Linked DNA regions of Cereibacter sphaeroides 2.4.1. Each later gene encodes a partner of the first gene's protein in a complex. Links are inferred from orthologs where the notes say so. Each region holds a gene or a part of one and is shown on either strand. Other genes may lie near its edges. The genes, in order: RSP_RS11685 and dnaN.

The links.
Region 2: the proteins of RSP_RS11685 (region 1) and dnaN are in contact, whole or in part, in a cryo-EM structure (PDB 8GIZ), measured with the Escherichia coli proteins. The link is inferred for Cereibacter sphaeroides 2.4.1 from one-to-one orthologs.

Annotation. Positions count from the first base shown.
Region 1 is NC_007493.2:2,414,415-2,417,618, reverse strand. Bases 166-3,034 are described here. They hold RSP_RS11685 (DNA polymerase III subunit delta'), read right to left. Parts: upstream 2,222-3,034; coding sequence 1,109-2,221; downstream 166-1,108. Other genes in these bases: RSP_RS11680 (hypothetical protein), read right to left, coding at 2,634-2,927; RSP_RS11690 (TatD family hydrolase), read right to left, coding at 300-1,097; RSP_RS11695 (MBL fold metallo-hydrolase), read right to left, coding at 166-300. In the rest of the region: more of RSP_RS11695, read right to left, coding at 1-165; ybgC (tol-pal system-associated acyl-CoA thioesterase), read left to right, coding at 3,195-3,204. UniProt on the Escherichia coli protein: Part of the beta sliding clamp loading complex, which hydrolyzes ATP to load the beta clamp onto primed DNA to form the DNA replication pre-initiation complex.
Region 2 is NC_007493.2:3,111,439-3,114,522, forward strand. Bases 1-2,795 are described here. They hold dnaN (DNA polymerase III subunit beta), read left to right. Parts: upstream 1-736; coding sequence 737-1,855; downstream 1,856-2,795. Other genes in these bases: dnaA (chromosomal replication initiator protein DnaA), read left to right, coding at 1-619; recF (DNA replication/repair protein RecF), read left to right, coding at 1,923-2,795. Also shown: more of recF, read left to right, coding at 2,796-3,014; RSP_RS15115 (VOC family protein), read left to right, coding at 3,011-3,084. UniProt on the Escherichia coli protein: Confers DNA tethering and processivity to DNA polymerases and other proteins. Acts as a clamp, forming a ring around DNA (a reaction catalyzed by the clamp-loading complex) which diffuses in an ATP-independent manner freely and bidirectionally along dsDNA.

The DNA.
Region 1 (3,204 bases):
CATGTTGAAGACGATCTGGCGCAGGTCGTCGATGCCATGGACATGGTCGGCATGGGCATGGGTCCAGGCCACGGCGTCGAGCTCGCCCACGCCTGCGTCCAGAAGCTGCGGATGCATGTCGGGCGAGGTGTCGATCAGCACCCGCGTCGTGCCGCCCTCGGCGATCCGCTCGACCAGCAGCGAGCAGCGGCGGCGGCGGTTCTTCGGCTCGGCCGGGTCGCACGCGCCCCAGAGCCCGCCGAGCCGCGGCACGCCGCCCGACGAGCCGCAGCCCAGGATGGTGCAGCGCAGCCGCGCCATCAGGCGGCGGCCTTCGCGAAGAGCCGGTCGAAATTGGCCGAGGTGGCGGCGGCGAAGTCGGCGAGCGAGAGGCCGAAGACCTCGGCCCCCTTCGCCGCCGTATGGGCAGTGTAGGCGGGCTCGTTGCGCTTGCCGCGGAAGGGCGGGGGGGCAAGATAGGGGCTGTCGGTCTCGAGCAGGATGCGCTCGAGCGGAGCCGCGGCGAAGATCGCCCGCAGCTCGGCCGATTTCGGGAAGGCCGCAATCCCGGACATCGAGAGGTAGAAGCCCAGATCGAGCGCGGCCTGCGCCAGCTCCGGCCCCGACGAGAAGCAGTGCATCACGCAGCCGTAGGCGCCCGCGCGATGCTCCTCGGTCAGGATGCGCGCCATGTCGGCATCCGCATCGCGGGCATGGATGATGAGCGGCAGGCCCGTGCGCCGCGCCGCCTCGATATGGATGCGCAGGCTCTCCTGCTGCACCGGCGCGCTGTCGGGCGTGTAATGGTAGTCGAGCCCGGTCTCGCCGATGCCCACGAATTTCGGATGGGCGGCCAGCGCCACCAGCTCCTCGACGGTGGCCATGGGCTCTTCGGCGGCGCTCATCGGATGGGTGCCCGCGGCGTAGAAGACGCCCTCGTGCGCCTCGGCGATGGCGCGCACCCGCGGCTCGTGGCGCAGACGGGTGCAGATCGTGACCATCCGCGTGACGCCGGCGGCGCGGGCGCGGGCGATCAGCGCCTCATGCTCGCCGTCGAAGTCGGGGAAATCCAGGTGACAGTGGCTGTCGACGATCTGCGGGGGCGTTTGGGAGGTCATCAGGCTTACCTTCAGGCGAGCTGAGCCGCCGTCTCGTCGATCCTGAGCACCATATCCATGAGAAGGGCGGCAGGGTCAAGGTTGACCGCCCGGCCGCGCCGCGCGCGGTTGCCGAGCGACTGGGCGAGATCGGCCCAGAGCCGCGCCGCGCGGGCGTCGGGCGCGAGCCGCGCGATCAGGTCGGCCTCGCCCGGCACGGCCTCGGGCGGCAGGAGCCGCAGCGTGCCCGCCCGCGCGAGCCGCGCGAGGAAGAGGTCGATCAGCGTGAGCATCAGCTCGAACTGCGGCTCGGCGCCCTTGCCCGAAGCCGCATCCGCCAGCGCCACGAGCTTCGCCCGGTCGAGCCGGGGCAGGGTGGACAGAAGCCCCACCAGCGCCCGGTAGAGCTTGACCCCCTCAAGGTTCGCCACCCGGATCGCCTCGCCCGCCGAGCCGCCCGCAAGCTCGGCCAGAGCCGCGGGATCGTCCGCCTCGACCCCCGCCGCGGCGAGGGCGCGCGCCATGTCCTCGGGCGCAAGGGGGGCAAGGCGCAGCTCGCGGCAGCGCGAGCGGATCGTGGGCAGGAGCCGCGAGGGTTGGTGGCAGACCAGCAGGATCGTGACGCCCTCGGGCGGCTCCTCCAGAAGCTTCAGCAGCGCATTGGCGGCCGAGACGTTCATCTCGTCGGCCGGGTCCACGATGGCCACGCGCCGCCCTCCGTCGGCCGCGGAGAGGGCGAAGAAGGCCTTCATCCGCCGCACCTCCTCGACGGTGATCTGGGTCTTCAGGCGCTTGGCCTTCTCGTCCCACGCGCGGCGGAGGAGGAAGAGGCGCCCCTCGGCCAGCGCGCTCACGCGCCGCGCGACCGGATGGTCGGGATCGATGGCGAGGCTGTCGGGCGGCGGGGCGGCGAAGAGCCCGTCCGCCGGCGGCGTGGCCAGAAGGAACCGCGCGATGCGCCAGGCGAGCGTGGCCTTGCCCACGCCGAGCGGCCCCGTGATGAGCCAGCCGTGATGCAGCCGCCCCGAGGAGAAGGCCGCAAGGAACTCGGCCTCGGCCCGCGCATGGCCGAAGAGCGCCTGAGTCTCGCGCGGGTGGGGGGCACCCTCCACGCGGTCGGGCTCGGGGATCTCGTCCTGCGCCATCGCATCCTCTCGACCTCGGCGGGCGCCGGCCGCAAGGGGCCGGGTAGACCGGAGGTAGGCCGAGCACCGGGCCGATTGCAACCCTCCTGCGCCGCGCGGCCGGCCGGAAGCGGGGCGCAGGCCGTGGGGCGGAGATGTCGGAAGGCCGGAGGCTCCGCGCCTTCGCCGGGTCTGGGGCAGGCGGCCGCTGGGGCAGGGGGCGCGTCACCCGAAGGACGGCGGCAGCGGCGTCGGGCAGGGCATCCGGGGCAGGGAGAGCAGGATTCGGGGGCCTGGGTCAGCCCGGTCGCGTCGGCGGGCTGCCGCGGGCTCGCTCATCCGTTCAGCGAGGGGCCTGCCACGGGCCGCCGGATGACGTGGCCGGCCCGCTGGCCGGCCGCTCGGGCCCCGAAGGGTCAGCGTCCCTTGTCGATCAGAACTTCATCCCGACCATCTTGCCGAGCTCGTCGTAGCTCATCAGCTTCTTCGGCCGGAAGAGATCGAGCAGCGCGTCGAAGGCCGTCGTGTCGAGCTCGGCGAGCTGGCCGAAGATCTCTTCGTTGGTCGGCAGTTTCTTCGGCGTCATCGAGTCGAGGATGTCGGTGAAGCCCATCGCCTTGGCGTCGCCCAGCTGGGCGCCCTTGCCGAAGATTTCCTCATTGGTGGGCAGCTTCTTCGGCGTCATGTCGGCCAGCATCTGCGACATCGCCTTTTCCATATCAGACATAGTGCTCTCCTCTAACGGGCATTAGAACTCATGATCAGACGCGCAACACGCCTCGGGATGATGCGGATGCACCTGCGGAACCGAAGTTAGCATGTGCCGCGGCTTCCTCACGCACAAACGCGCGCGGGAAGGTGCGGCATACACTCGCACCGCATGGAAACGGGCGCCCGGAGGCTCAATTTCAGCAGGAAATTCCGCGCCTTCCTTGCGGCGCCGGCAGCTTCGCGTTAGCCCCTCCGGAAAGCGCCATCCTGCCGGGAGATGCCCATGTCGCACC
Region 2 (3,084 bases), 700 kb from region 1 along the record:
GGCCGACCGCGCGCCGGGCGAGATCAAGGATCTCGAGGAGCGGATCAAGAGCCGCCTGCAATGCGGCCTCGTGGTGGACCTGCATCCCACCGACTACGAGCTGCGTCTGGGCATCCTCCAGCAGAAGGCCGACTTCTACCGCGAGCAGTACCGCGGCCTCGTGATCGCCGACGGTGTGCTCGAGTTTCTGGCGCACCGCATCACCACGAACGTCCGCGTGCTCGAAGGGGCCCTCACCCGCCTCTTCGCCTTCGCAAGCCTCGTGGGCCGCGAGATCACGCTCGATCTGGCACAGGACTGTCTGGCCGACATCCTGCGCGCCTCGGACCGCAAGGTCACGATCGAGGAAATTCAGCGCAAGGTGGCGGAACATTACAACATCCGCCTGTCGGACATGATCGGCCCGAAGCGCCTGCGCACCATCGCCCGGCCGCGCCAGGTGGCCATGTATCTGGCCAAGCAGCTCACGCCCCGCTCGCTGCCCGAGATCGGCCGTCGCTTCGGGGGCCGCGATCACACCACGATCATGCACGGGGTGCGCAAGATCGAGGAACTGATGGCGACCGACTCGCAGCTGGCCGACGATCTGCAACTGCTGCGCCGTCTGCTGCAGGCCTGAGCCTGTGGCCCGGGGGGCGCTTGACGCTCCCCGCAATCCATCCATAGTCGGGAAAAATCTTGAGGTTCGGTGCGAAACCGGGCAGTTTCGGCGTCCGCGTCAAGAAGGGGTGAGGGAATGAAGATCAGCATCGAGCGCGGGGCTCTGCTCAAGGCCGTGGGTCAGGCCCAGTCGGTCGTCGAGCGTCGAAACACGATTCCGATCCTCGCGAACGTCCTGATCGAGGCCGAAGGCGACACCGTGTCCTTCCGCGCGACAGACCTCGACATCGAAGTGGTGGACCGCACGCCCGCGGTGGTCGAGCGTGCGGGCGCCACCACCGTCTCGGCGGTCATGCTGCACGAGATCGTCCGCAAGCTGCCTGATGGCGCGCTTGTGGGCCTGTCCGAGGACCCGGCCTCGGGGCGGCTCACGGTGACGGCGGGCCGGTCGGTCTTCAGCCTCGCGACCCTGCCCAGGGAAGATTTTCCGGTGATGGCGAGCTCGGAATACAGCTCGACCTTCAAGGCGCCGGCCCCCGTGCTGCGGCGGCTGTTCGACAAGGCCAAATTCGCGATCTCGACCGAGGAGACACGCTATTACCTCAACGGCGTCTACATGCATGTGGCGACGGGCGAGGAGGGGTCGGTTCTGCGCTGCGTGGCGACCGACGGCCATCGGCTGGCGCGGATCGATGCGGCCCTGCCCGAGGGGGCGCAGGGTATGCCCGGGGTGATCGTGCCGCGCAAGACCGTGAACGAGCTGCGCAAGCTGCTGGACGATGACGAGGTGGAGATCGCAGTCTCGGTCTCGGAGACGAAGGTGCGCTTCGCCACCCCGCAGATCACCATGACCTCGAAGGTCATCGACGGGACCTTCCCCGATTACAGCCGCGTGATCCCGACCGCGAATGCGCGCCGGCTCGAGGTGGATGCCCAGGAATTTGCCAAGGCCGTGGACCGGGTGGCCACCGTCTCGTCGGAACGGTCGCGGGCGGTGAAGCTCTCGCTCGACGAGGACCGGCTGGTTCTGTCGGTCAATGCGCCCGACTCTGGCGCGGCCGAAGAGGAGCTGGCGGTGGCCTACGGCGACGAGCGGCTGGAGATCGGCTTCAACGCCAAATATCTCCTCGAGATCGCGAGCCAGGTGGACCGCGAGAATGCCGTCTTCCTGTTCAATTCCTCGGGCGATCCGACGCTGATGCGCGAAGGCAACGACATGTCGGCGGTCTATGTCGTGATGCCGATGCGCGTGTGACGAAGGGCGCGCGGGGGCGCTGCCCCCGCACCCCCGGGATATTTTCCCCAGAATGAAAGGAGAAGGGATGCGCGGGCTTGCCGTCACATCCCTCGCTCTCTCGCACTTCCGCTCGCATCGTGCGGCGCGGATGGGGTTCGACGGGCGGCCGGTGGCCTTCGTGGGGTCGAACGGAGCAGGCAAGACCAACCTGCTCGAGGCGATCTCGCTGCTTTCGCCGGGGCGGGGGTTGCGGCGCGCGGCGGCCGACGAGATCGCGCGGCGGCCCGAGGCGCTCGGCTGGAAGGTGGCGGCCGCGGTGACGGGCCTTCATTCCGGGCATGAGATCGAGACCTGGGCCGAGGGTGGCGGCGCTCGGCAGGTGCGGGTCGATGGCAAGGCCGCGACGCAGGTGATGCTCGGGCGGCTGCTGCGCATCGTCTGGCTGGTGCCTGCGATGGACCGGCTCTGGACCGAAGCCGCGGAGGGGCGGCGGCGCTTTCTGGACCGGGTGGCGATGAGTTTCGCGCCCCATCATGCCGAGGCGGTGCTCGATTACGAGAAGGCCATGCGCGAGCGGAACCGGCTCCTGAAGGAGCAGGTGGCCGATGCCCACTGGCATGGCGCGCTCGAGGGGCGGATGGCCGAGGCCGCGCGGGCGATCCGGGCGCACCGGGACGAGGCGGTGGCGCGTCTGATGGCGGCGCAGGGGGCGGCCGAGACGGCCTTTCCGAGGGCGATGCTGTCCGTGGCCTCGGACGATCCCGAGGATCTCGGCGCCGCCTGGGCCGAGGGGCGGCGGCGCGACATGGCCGCGGGGCGGACGCTGGTGGGGCCGCATCGCGCGGATCTGACGGCGATCTATGCAGCCAAGGACGTTCCTGCCGCGCAATGCTCGACGGGCGAGCAGAAGGCGCTTCTCATCTCGCTCATTCTTGCCAATGCCCGCGCGCTGGCCGAAGATCTGGGTGCGGCCCCCGTGCTGCTTCTGGATGAAGTGGCGGCCCATCTGGATGAAGGGCGGCGGGCGGCGCTTTTCGACGAGATCTGCGCGCTCGGCGCGCAGGCCTTCATGACCGGCACGGGGCCGGAACTGTTCACGGCGCTCGGCGACCGGGCGCAGCGGATCGAAGTGACGGAAGCCCAAGGGCTTTCGCAGACAAGGGACATCGGGCCATGACACCGCAGCGCATCACGCTCGTCACGCTGGGCGTCGCCGATCTGGCGGCGTCGGTTGCCTTCTACGAAAA